Regions from separate parts of the Shewanella sp. Pdp11 genome, predicted to be linked through region 1. Evidence: riboswitches for the same ligand, from Rfam matches in the RefSeq annotation. Region 1 holds a riboswitch; the other holds the start of a gene.
The links. Region 1 has a riboswitch for cobalamin ahead of AYJ58_RS21030 (TonB-dependent receptor). Riboswitches for the same ligand answer to the same signal wherever they lie in the genome.

Region 1 (6,174 bases):
CATTAGCACAATACGCTCGATTTTAGGGTGTAGCTCGCTGTGACTCGCCAGTAAAAGGGCGATGTTAGTCAGCGGCCCAGTAGGCACTAAAGTCACTGGCTGAGAGCTTTGGCGGATTTGCTGCGCCATCAGTTCAACGGCTGTTATGGCTTGTGGACTGAAGCTCGGTTCGGGTAATGCTGGGCCATCGAGGCCAGTCTCACCGTGAACATTGTCGGCGATAATCAGTTCACGTGTTAGCGGCTTAGTGGCACCGCCTGCGACTGGGATATCACCACGGTTTAACAGGGTTAAGATCCGCAGGGCGTTGTTGAGGGTTTTATCTGGGGTTTGATTGCCAGCGCTAGTCGTGACGGCAAGGGGAACGAGGTCTGGGTGAGCTAAGGCTAAGATCAGCGCGATAGCATCGTCATGGCCGGGATCGCAATCAAGAATGATGTGACGAGTCATACTGTTACTCCTTTAAACAGCGGTACCGGATGCTTAGAATAGCATGCCATAGGTTAGGCGCTAGCCTGTGGAGGGCACTTGCAGAGTAAACTGTGAGCATTTTCGTCTTTTTATCAACAAGCTGCTAGAATTCTGCCCATTTTTGACATTAGGCGATGTTAGGTTATTCCATCTTCGCTCTGTCTGCTGCACAACATTGAATGACATCTCCAAGCAAATACAAGGAAATAAGTAATGCTCACTCATCGAATCACTTGGCCTAAGGCTTTACTCGCGGGCATGGTTGCCATGCAAATCTCTGGCTGTAGCGATCCTCAACCTATGGCCGTAGTGGAAAGTAATAACGAGTCATTGCTGCAGTTTGATAACGGTAAACTCATCCAATTTAAGGAAAAACCGAGTCCGCAGTATCGTCATATTCCCTGTGATTTACCCGCAGTAAATACCGTTGTAACAAATGATATGGCAGTGGCTGCTATCACCCCCAATGGTGATGTGGTCACTTGGGGTAATAGCTTTAGTGGCGGCGATAGTCGCGAAGTGACTGCGGAGCTTAAACAGGTTAAACAAGTCGTGCCTGTAAAGGAGGGGTTTGCCGCCCTGCGTGAAGATGGCACTGTGGTGTATTGGGGGCGAGCGGGGAAATTGAGCCTCGACAAAGTCCTGCAAAGTCGAATGACAAACATCACTAAACTCTATGCTAATCGTGAGGCGGTAGCCGCACTCGATGCCAATGGGAAAGTGCACACTTGGGGTTATGGTCCCGAAGGCGGCAATAGCCAACATGTGCAGGATAAACTGTTTGATGTCGTGGATATTTTTGCTGAAGGACGAAGTTTTACTGCTCTTAAAAAAGACGGAAGCACTGTGATTTGGGGGCAAGTTGAACGGTCAACCAATATGAAAAAGCTGCTGCCACAGTTAATGGATGTTGTGAGTGTTGAATATACCCAAGGAACTTACGCAGCTCTAAAAAAGGATGGCAGCGTCGTGACTTGGGGGCAGAGTAGTGATGTTTATTCTATTCGCAGTGCGCTACTGGATGTCGCGAGTATTACGTCAAATAGCTGTGCTTTTGCAATCTTAAGTCCAACGGGTGAGGCGCACTTTTGGGGCAATGAAACGAACTGTGGTATCGATTGGCTCAAACAAACGGATATTAAAGGCGTGAACAGTATTGTCAGTGTTGGCACGGGATTTTTGTTGCTGCGTGACAATGCCGTACCGCAAATCCTGGTCGATGATAGTGACTACGCCTATCTATATGGTTTTCACTATGCTCAAGATATTCTCAATCGGTATTGGCAGGAGGGAAGCAAGATCATCCCAGGTTCGGCATCATTTGTATTTACCCGTCCTGATGGCAAAGTCGTGCCAGTAGGTTATAGGGCTAACCTAGAAAATGTTGAGAAGCTCATAGCGCGTATTCCACGATTAACTTGGTTAGCGAAGGCGGGTGAGGGGTATGTCGGGATCAGTGAACAGGGAGAGTGGGTCTCTTGGTCGATGAATAACGAGATGTTTGCCAAATCTCCGCTACCGCCTGCCGATTCGTTGGTAATAAAGCCGCTGGATTTTACCCCTGTTGCCCAATGCGAAACGCCAGAGCAAAGACTGGTGATTCTGAGTCAGGAAAGGCCTAAACCTGAAGTAAAAATGTGGTTATTTAGCGAATAGCACTAACCTTTTTACCGTTACTGTGCAGATAAACGGAATATTTCCCTGTTATTCAAGCCGTGATAGTGATTATTTCTTTTAAAGTGGCAGTTAATATAACTTTTTGACTGTTTTCAGCGAAGGTTCTTCGTTAGAATGCTGGGTGTTTTCTGTTCAATTTCATGATGTCGTATTAATTATAAGTGCGATACAAGGATGATAAGTATGAAATTAGCATTGTGTTCACCTATTGGATTGTTTCAAGGTGCCAGTGTGTTATTACTCTGCAGCTTAATTGGCTCAGAGCCAGTTCAAGCCACATTAGATATAGCTCGGAGCGAAAGCGGCGCTGCTCATACCCATGTATTGCCGGTATTTGGTCAGCAATTAGGGTTCAATCTGCCTGCGGGCTGGAAGCAGGCTTATCATGAGGAGCAAGCAGGCATGTTTATGGCAGAATATGTGCCTGAGCAGGAAGCATTAACCCAGTGGAGTGCACTATTTTGCGTGCAGGGCTTTAAGGATATGGCCGAGAGTATTAGCCCAGAGCGTTTTTTAGATGCGATGGCCCAGACCTATAAATCGACCTGTGACGGCGAAGTGGTGTACCAGAAGCTCGGCGACACTGAAGTTGATGGACACGAGGGATTTAGGGCTATTTTAGGCTGTACAGCCATGCCCAATATCCACAATGCCACGCAAGTGAATCCCAAAGCCTATGCTTCGATTCCTCAAGGGGAAATTGGCTACTATACGGTTGTCAGTGGCAATAAAGATTTGTATCTACTGCATAAGTCGATGCGAGGTGCCGTTTTTTCTGTCGATAAACCACCACTGCAGGCAGATAATAGCCAAGATTTTATCTCCGCTTTAGTCCCATTCTCCTTGAAGTAGACTGTAGACGTTCGCTTGAGTTTGATGGACTTTCATCCGTATAGACGTCTATAATGCGCGCGCTCAGGCTCTATAATGTGCTGAGCCTTAAGGGAGTATCGCTGTTTTATTGATGGCTGTGCCCTATGAATCAAATTTTTAGTCAACCTTCTGAGGTGCTTGCGTGCGAAAGCCGCGAGATAATCGGGAAGCCAGTGAAATTCTGGCACTGCCCCCGCAACGGTAAAAGGTGAGAGAAGACCGCGTTTGATTGGTGTGTTCAAGACAGAGCCCGATAGTCAGAATGTTAAAGGTCAGTCTCGCGTTAATTCTATTTTTACGGATTAACATAGCCTAAGTCCGGAGACCGGCCCTAAAGGTGTTTTTGAGATTTCGGTGGGCAGATCTCAAAATGCGATAGTCACTGTCAGTATCTTTTACTGAATGAACAGTATCGTGGCGCTAATGCCCCGTTTTCCTTGCAGGAGTTAAAGGTAAAATGGGAACAAATCCAACCAAAATCGCGCTGCTGATCGGTAGCCTTTGCAGTTTTTCCGTTATCGCGCCCGCTATGGCGGCTGACGCTACCAGCACAGCGAAAGTCGACGAGCATCTTGTCGTGATTGGCCGCTCTGACAATACCCCGTTAAATATTGCCGCGAATGTGAATGTGATTGACGCTGCGGCGATTGAAATGAGCGGTGCCACTAGTGTGACTGAGGTTTTACGCGGTCAAAGTGGTATTCAAATTTCAGATAATAACATCGGTACTAGTTTTGCGATGCGTGGCTTTAGCGCCAGCACTGCTGTGAATAACACGCTGATTTTACTTGATGGTCGTCGCCTCAATAATATCGATATCGCAGCTCCTAGTCTTAATGCCATTCCGCTTAACCAAGTCGAACGCATCGAAATTTTATCGGGTAGTGCGGGTGTGCTTTATGGTGACCAAGCGGTAGGCGGCGTGATCAATATTGTCACTAAATCCCCTGAAAATACCGGCGGTAGCGTACAGTTATCCGGCGGCAGCTTTGATACCTATGAAGGTCGCGGTGATGTGTCTGGCGCGATCAACAAAGATTGGCGTTACTTTTTCACCGGTAGTTACAACCAAGGTGACAACTATCGCAAACATAATGCTAACGAAACCGGCTCTATTCTTGGCCGCATTCAATATAAAACGGCCACAGACTCGTTCTTCGTTGAAACCAGCTATTACGACGATGACCGTGAAAATCCTGGCTCGCTTACTAAAGATCAATTTAAAGACAACCCACGTGACTCTGGGAACCAGAAGCAATATTCTCACGAAATGACCACTGCGGCGCGTACGGGTTACCAGCATCAGCTCAATCAAAACTGGGCGCTGGCGGCGGATTTAGATTACAGCGATACCTTAGTGTCTTCTTTTAATTGGGGGGCGAACAGCCATAATACACGCTCACTGTTGATGTTTAGCCCTAAAGCGTTAGCGAGCTACAGTACGCGTCAAGGTGAGCTAAACCTAGTCACAGGTTTAGACATTAGCCGTGGTAAGGCTGATTTTGACACTATGGCGCGCAGTAATGTGCAGCAAACACAAAGTGCTTACTTACAAGCCACTGTGCCATTAAGTCATACCCTAAGTTATGTTGTGGGTGGGCGATATGCGCGGGTGACCGACGAGTTAGTCGATCGCAAAGTTTATCCTAGTGGTATCGATTTAGATGAAGATGCTACTGCATTCGAGTTCGGCCTAAACTACCGTCCTAATACAGATCACAGATTCTATCTACGTGGCGATGAAAACTTCCGTTTTGCCAAAGTGGATGAGCAAGCTTATACCCCTAAAGATGTGTTTGGCTTAAAGCCGCAGACGGGCCGCTCCTACGAAGCGGGTTGGGATTGGACTCTCGCGAGCCAAACTCTACGAGTGAGCCTATATCGTCTCGATTTGGAAGATGAAATCGTGTTCGATCCTAGCGCGGAGACACCTCCAAATGGAGATTTTCAAGGCGCTAACGTCAATGCCGACGCTTCTCGTCGTTATGGCGCGAGTGCCGATTGGGATTGGCAGGTGACTAAAGCGCTGCAGCTCGGGCTAGAGTATAACTATATCGATGCTGAATTTACTGACGGTATCAATGATGGCAAAGAGCTGTCTTGGGTGGCAAAACACACAGGGCGCGGTTATGTCAGCATGGATTTTGCTGAGCATTTCCAGGTGTTTGCCGAAGCTATCTACACGGGTGATCGTTTTATTGAAGGCGATAACGGCAACGAAGGCGATAAGCTGGCAAGTTACGTGCTTGGTAATTTAGCCTTGAACTACAATCGTGATGCTTGGCTTGCCAGCCTGCGTATCGATAATGTATTCGATAAAGATTATGTCAGTGCAGGTTATTACGGTGGCGATTGGGGGGATAGTTATTACTCTGGTCGAGGCCGTGATATTCGTTTAACCCTTGGTTATCGTTTTTAATATCTGACTACATAAGCTATTTTGCAGCCTTTAAATGAATATAAAGGCTGCTTTTGCTATTATCTATTCTTAAATTGTTTATCTTGTTCTTCTTTATTTAGCGGTTTAATACCAAGATAATATTCATAGCTATTTTTATCATTATTATCGGCAGATATCTCATTTTTATTATTAACTTCTTTCGATGTGTTGTCTTCTTTGTTTGCATACATAGTTAATTTAGGCTTAGTCTGTTTAGACTTGGTCTCCTCTGCAGCTGACTTATTCGCTATACTTTTAATCTCTTCATTGTCAGTAGCGGGTTTGTCTTCTATCTTGCCAAATTTATAGTTAAAAATAGCATTGGTTTCTACTGTTTCAATGGTTGATTTTTTCATGGTTTTGTATGATGCGACAATACCATGCTTACCTAAGGTAACTTCGGGATAAATTTTCTTACCTGTACCAACCTTTGCACCATCGACATACCAGTCTGCATCAACGTTGCTCGTTAGGGTAATCACTGTGGACTTAAGGCCCAGTTTTTCATTGAGTAATGATTCTATTTTGTTGTTATATGACGGCTTAAACGTCATGTTAACTCTATAATGCAGTTCTCCATTCATATTCATACTAGCATCAATAACCTTGTATGATAGTAGTACACTTTTATCGCTAAGGAATGGATCTGAATTAATCGTATTTTTAACTGTATACTTTTCGGTATCTTTTAAACAATCATTTATAGATTGAAA
Region 2 (6,174 bases), 1.9 Mb from region 1:
AATCAGCATGAGTTTACGTTCTAAGGTTTCGCTATTAATGCCCGTGCCACGGCCGACACAATCAATCACGTCGAGTTGCATGATAGCCGCCATAATAGCCGCAGCAGATGAGGTATTAGCAATACCCATTTCGCCAAAGGCGACTAAGTTACAACCGGCTTGATGGTGACGCTCAATCAAATCGCGCGCCATCGCAAAGCCTTTATCGACGGTTTCCAGCGCCATTGCGGGCTCTAAATGAATCGCCCCTGTGCCCGCGCCAAGACGTTGATCGATAATGCCTTCAACCCCTTCGACTGGGGTTAAAATGCCGCAATCGATCACTTCGAGCTTAAAGCCCACCTGCCGACAAAAAACGTTAATCGCCGCGCCGCCATGGGCAAAGTTTTGCACCATTTGGCGCGTAACTTCGCTAGGGGCAATCGACACGCCTTCAGCGGCAATACCATGGTCACCCGCAAACACTAACATGGTCGGATGAACGATTTTCAGCACAGTATTTTGTGGCTGATCCGTTTGTTGCAAATCAGTCGCTTGCACGCGGGCAATCTGTAAGGCTAAGGATTCGAGCTGACCTAAGGCGCCGGGCGGCTTAGTCTTAAGATCTATTTTCTGCTGGATCAATGGATCCTGCGCTTTGCTAACTGGGCTGATTTGAAAAGACACGGCTGACTGAGACATCCACACTCCACTTATAATCTTAAATAACCACAACGCATCCTGCGTCTATGACTAACATGTCCAATTTTGCATTTCCAATCGCGGGGCAGATATCAACAGAAATGATGATTATCTCGCCAGTTTGCGCTTGCTAGATGACTCTAGGATTACGGCATGACTCTAGGTTTACGCCATGACTCTGCGTTTACGCAAAATCAGCAAAAAGAACATGCTACCTATGGCCGCCGTGATAATGCCCACGGGCAACTCTTGATTGCCAAGTAAACAGCGCGCCAGTACATCAATCCACACCATAAATAATCCGCCCACCAGCGCCGTTAAAATAATCGGCTGACGGCCGGGAAACAGCATGCGCACTGTGTGGGGGATCATCAAACCGACAAAGCCAATCCCGCCGCAGGTGGCAACCAAAATCGCGGTAATCAAGGAGCAGAGCAACAGCATATTGAGTCGCAACTTAGGCACATTCACCCCTAAGGTATGCGCCGTTTCATCCCCCGCTTGCAACGCCATGATCTGCCGTTTCATGCCTAAAATAATGAACAAACTCGCGCCAATCACCAGTGTCGGCAGCACTAATAAGGACCAACTGGCCTTAGCAAAACTGCCTAAACTCCAAAACAACACAGAAGCCGTCGCCTGCGGACTGGCGAAATACAACAACAAACTTGTTAACGCGCCAAACATAAAAGAGGTCGCCACGCCTGAGAGCAACATGCGCTCCACTTGGCTATTGAGCCCAAGGCCAGACAAGGCCAGCACTATCAGTACCGACAAACTGGCGCCAATAAAAGCGCCGAAGGGCAAGCTAAACCAAAGCAAACCCGACAAGGCACCCGAGCCACTAAAAATCCCCGAGTTTGCCGCCATGCCCGCATTATCAAAAAATCCAGAGCCTGTGAATATCGTCAACATCACCACAGCGCCAAAGGACGCGCCGGAACTAATACCAAACAGATAAGGGTCGGCCAGCGGATTGCGGGTCACAGTTTGCAGCACACTGCCCGCCAAGGACAAGCCCGCACCCGCCACAAAGGCGAGCAAAATACGCGGCAGCCTGAGCTCCATCACGATGCGCTCTGTCATGCCATTGGCTTGAGTGAGGTTGGCCATTTTATTGATAAACACTTGGATAACATCGATAAAACTGATGTTCGCCGCGCCAAAACTTGTGGCGGCAATGGGGGTTATCAAAGTGATTATGCCTAATGCGACCAGCATCAGTTGTTGTCTCGTCAAAGGTGTCACCATACGCCCCAAATGTGAGATGAAATGCTATTTACTCCCTGAATCATCCGCCCTCGCCTCGCTCAGCCATGTGGTGCGTTAAGTCATGGTAACCATAAAAGTAGCTGATCAAGGGCTTTTTATGTTGTGGATGGGTCGATACCTTAGCGCACACGCCAAACACATCGCCAATTCGCGCCTCGGTTAATACTTCAGTTGGCGTGCCCATAGCGCTGACTTCACCGTTATGGATCAACAACAAACTGTCGCACAGGGCGCTGGCTAAATTGAGATCGTGAATAGAGGCAATCACGCTGATGCCAAGGCTACGCACCAATTCGAGGATTTGGATTTGATAACGCACATCGAGGTGGTTGGTTGGCTCATCAAGGATTAATAGCTGCGGCTGCTGCACTATGGCACGGGCGATTAAGGCACGCTGCTTTTCACCGCCAGATAAGTGCTCGTACTGTTGATGCATCTTATGGCTCAGGCCGACTTTCTCTAGAGCCTTGGCTATGCGCTCGCCGTCACAGCTCGAATTGGTATCGAACATGCCCTTATGCGGTGTTAAGCCCATGCTGACCAATTGCTCTGTGGTGAGGTCAAAATAGTGCGGCGTGTCTTGCTGCACTACGGCAACTCGGCAAGCAAACGCCTTGGGCGATAAACGCTCAATATCTTGATCAAACAGGGTAATTTTGCCCTGAGTCGGGCGAACAAAGCGATATAAACAGCGCAGCAAGCTAGACTTACCCGCACCGTTTGGACCAATCAAACCCAGCATCTGCCCGGTAGGCAGCGCAAAGTTAATATTGGAAAGAATGGTTTTGCCATCGATACACCAGCTTAGCTGGCTGACATCAAGCGCGACCGTTTGGCTCGCTGATGGGCGAGTGTCGCTGTCATTCAAGGTATGGCTCGTTTGGATGGCAGAGAGTTTCACCAAAGTGGTGCTCCTAGCGAGTCCAAACCTGAATTAAAAAAGGTTATGCACATTGTCATCGGCTCCCTCGAGTCACCCGCTCGAGAACTAAGGCTGCACGCAGCGATAACAGAAATAGGCAGGTCTCCTGACTCGTCACTTTTTGTATTAAAAACAATATAAAAAGTCACTCACAGTTGCGGGCACAGTTCGGGCTGACTGACAAGCAGCTCCCCGATTCCCTATTATGTTGAGATTGATTTCAAGCCTTTGCAGTGTAAGCTGGCAATCGTTGCCACAGAACATACTCGCACCACTCAAAACTCCCAACACCTATTTCTGTGACGTCATCCGATACGCTATCGCAAGCCTTGCAAGGCCGCGTGCTTAGGGGGACGCCAGGAAAACGCATTATCCTATATTTACCTTAATAGGCAATCGACAATCACGCTGGTAAGACAAGAAAAATCTTCACCTTAGGCCGATGCATATCACTCGCAGCGTCCGCTCGGCCAATCTAAACGCCAGTAACAAACGCCGTGCTCATCCTGCAGCACAGTAATGCTCACCACGGCCGCCACGGGTAAATCGAGTTGACTGAAAAATCCCACCGCCCGTTCAACCCCAAGGGCGCGCGCCATTAGGTGACGGATCACCCCGCCGTGGGTCACCACCCATACCTTGGCAGCCAGCTCACCCGTACTCAAGCCCTTACCCACGCTAGCGCCCGTAACCTGCTCGGCGTTATCTGAGTCGATAATCAACCGTTTAAACTCGGCGGCGAGTATCTGGTCAATCGTCCCATTCACCCGCGACTCGAAACTAGCCATAGTTTCCCCATTGGGCGGCGGTGTTTGCCAAGGGTTTTGCCAATAGGCCGCTAAATGTTCGCCCGCTTGTTGATACAGTTCATCGAGCCGACGACCGTCCCAATCGCCAAAGTCGATTTCTTGTAAACCCGATAAAAGCTGCGCCTGCAATGGCCTTGACTCAGATACCAGCGCCGCCGTCGAATGCAGCTTGGCGGCAAAGGCTTGGGCAAATTCGGCGCAGCGGCGTGAGGTCGAGCTATAAATCGCGCTACACACGCTGGCCTGTGACTCAACTGCTGCCGACATTTGCTGCCAGCCCTTTTCGCTTAGAGGCACATCCACACGGCCGCGTAAAATGGCGCCGCCTTCACACTCGCCGTGGCGCAACAATAACAATCGAACTTGTTTCATATATGCCTTTTAAAAATCTTAGGATCTAGAATCTAGGTGCTAGGAACCAAAGCCTAGAGCCTAGAGCCTAGAACCTAGATTCTAATGCCTTTGACTTTCATCTTGCCCTGACAATCATAAGTCGCGTATTATGGACGTCTATACGTTTAAATGTCCAAAAGCATTTTATAAAAACAAGTATCCAAAAACAAATGTCGATAGACCAGAATAAAATGCTCTTTGCATAACAAGGGTCGATGCTTGGACTTAACTTAGCTGTATTTAAGGTAATTATTTATGACGATACCCTCAACCAAAGCCGGCCAGATATTAGCAGACATTCGCAAACAGCTTGCAGAGCGCATTCTGATCTTAGACGGTGCCATGGGCACTATGATCCAAGGCTACAAACTGGAAGAAGAGGACTATCGCGGCGAGCGCTTTAAAGATTGGCACACGGATGTCAAAGGTAACAACGATTTATTGGTGTTGTCGCAACCCCACATCATCAAACAAATTCACACCGACTACTTAAACGCCGGTGCCGACATCATTGAAACCAACACCTTTAACGCCACCACCATCGCCATGGCCGACTACGACATGCAGTCGCTGTCCGCCGAAATTAACTTAGCCGGCGCACGCCTCGCCCGTGAAGCCTGTGATGAAGTCTTTGCTGCCACAGGCATTCCACGCTACGTCGCCGGTGTGTTAGGCCCCACTAACCGTACGTGTTCAATTAGCCCTGATGTGAACGACCCAGGCTATCGCAACGTCAGCTTCGATGAGTTAGTGACTGCTTACAAAGAATCCACTAAGGCACTGATTGAAGGCGGCGCGGATATCATTATGGTCGAGACCATATTCGATACCTTAAATGCCAAGGCCGCGCTGTTTGCGATTGAATCCGTATTCGATGACTTATTCGGTCAGCATTCGAGTGACCTCTTACCTATCATGATTTCGGGCACCATTACCGATGCCTCTGGCCGCACACTGACTGGCCAAACGACCGAAGCTTTTTACAATTCCCTACGCCATATCAAGCCCTTATCTATCGGCCTTAACTGTGCACTTGGGCCAAAAGAGCTGCGCCCATACGTCGAAGAATTATCCCGCATCAGTGAGTGTTATGTGTCGGCGCATCCAAATGCGGGTTTGCCGAACGAGTTTGGCGGTTACGATGAAACCCCAGAAGACATGGCAAACGTGATTGAAGATTGGGCGCGCGAAGGCATGCTCAATATTATCGGCGGTTGTTGTGGTAGTACGCCTGAACATATCCGCGTTATTCGTGAAGCGGTCGATAGACATAACCCGCGCGTGTTGCCCGATATTCCCGTAGCCTGCCGCCTTGCCGGTTTGGAACCACTGACTATCGATGCCAATACCCTGTTCGTTAACGTGGGCGAACGCACCAACGTCACAGGCTCGGCCAAGTTTTTAAAGCTGATCAAAGAAGGCAAGTTTGAGCAGGCGCTCGATGTCGCCCGCGAGCAGGTTGAAAGCGGCGCACAGATCATCGACATCAACATGGACGAAGGCATGCTCGATGGCGTGGAGATCATGCACAAGTTTTTAAACTTGATTGCCTCTGAGCCCGACATCAGCCGCGTACCTATTATGATCGACTCCTCTAAGTGGGAAGTGATCGAAGCTGGCCTCAAATGTATTCAAGGCAAGGGCATAGTTAACTCTATTTCCCTCAAAGAAGGCGAAGCCAAGTTTATCGAGCAAGCAACACTGGTGAAACGCTACGGCGCGGCGGCCATTATCATGGCATTCGACGAACAAGGTCAGGCCGACACTAAAGCGCGTAAAATCGAAATCTGTACCCGCGCCTACCGCGTGTTGGTCGATAAGGTCGGCTTTCCGCCAGAAGACATCATCTTCGACCCAAATATCTTCGCCATCGCCACAGGTATCGATGAACACGACAACTATGCCGTCGATTTTATTGATGCCATTAAAGCGATTAAAGCCACCCTGCCCCACGCGATGATTTCGGGCGGCGTGTCCAACGTGTCGTTCTCGTTCCGCGGTAACAATCCAGTGCGCGAGGCGATTCACGCGGTGTTCCTGTACCACGCCATCAAAGTCGGCATGGACATGGGCATAGTCAACGCGGGCCAATTAGCC

Region 2: another riboswitch for cobalamin. It lies ahead of AYJ58_RS07625 (ABC transporter ATP-binding protein); the one in region 1 lies ahead of AYJ58_RS21030 (TonB-dependent receptor).

Annotation. Positions count from the first base shown of each region.
Region 1 is NZ_CP015194.1:4,785,116-4,791,289, reverse strand. Features, by position in the region: gene rihA (pyrimidine-specific ribonucleoside hydrolase RihA) at 1-450, opposite strand, end outside; gene AYJ58_RS21040 (hypothetical protein) at 685-2,127, shown strand; gene AYJ58_RS21035 (hypothetical protein) at 2,332-3,000, shown strand; cobalamin riboswitch at 3,137-3,369, shown strand; gene AYJ58_RS21030 (TonB-dependent receptor) at 3,479-5,440, shown strand; gene AYJ58_RS21025 (hypothetical protein) at 5,500-6,174, opposite strand, start outside.
Region 2 is NZ_CP015194.1:1,724,378-1,730,551, reverse strand. Features, by position in the region: gene cobT (nicotinate-nucleotide--dimethylbenzimidazole phosphoribosyltransferase) at 1-681, opposite strand, end outside; gene AYJ58_RS07630 (FecCD family ABC transporter permease) at 847-1,932, opposite strand; gene AYJ58_RS07625 (ABC transporter ATP-binding protein) at 1,973-2,854, opposite strand; cobalamin riboswitch at 2,955-3,120, opposite strand; gene AYJ58_RS07620 (histidine phosphatase family protein) at 3,325-4,056, opposite strand; gene metH (methionine synthase) at 4,333-6,174, shown strand, end outside.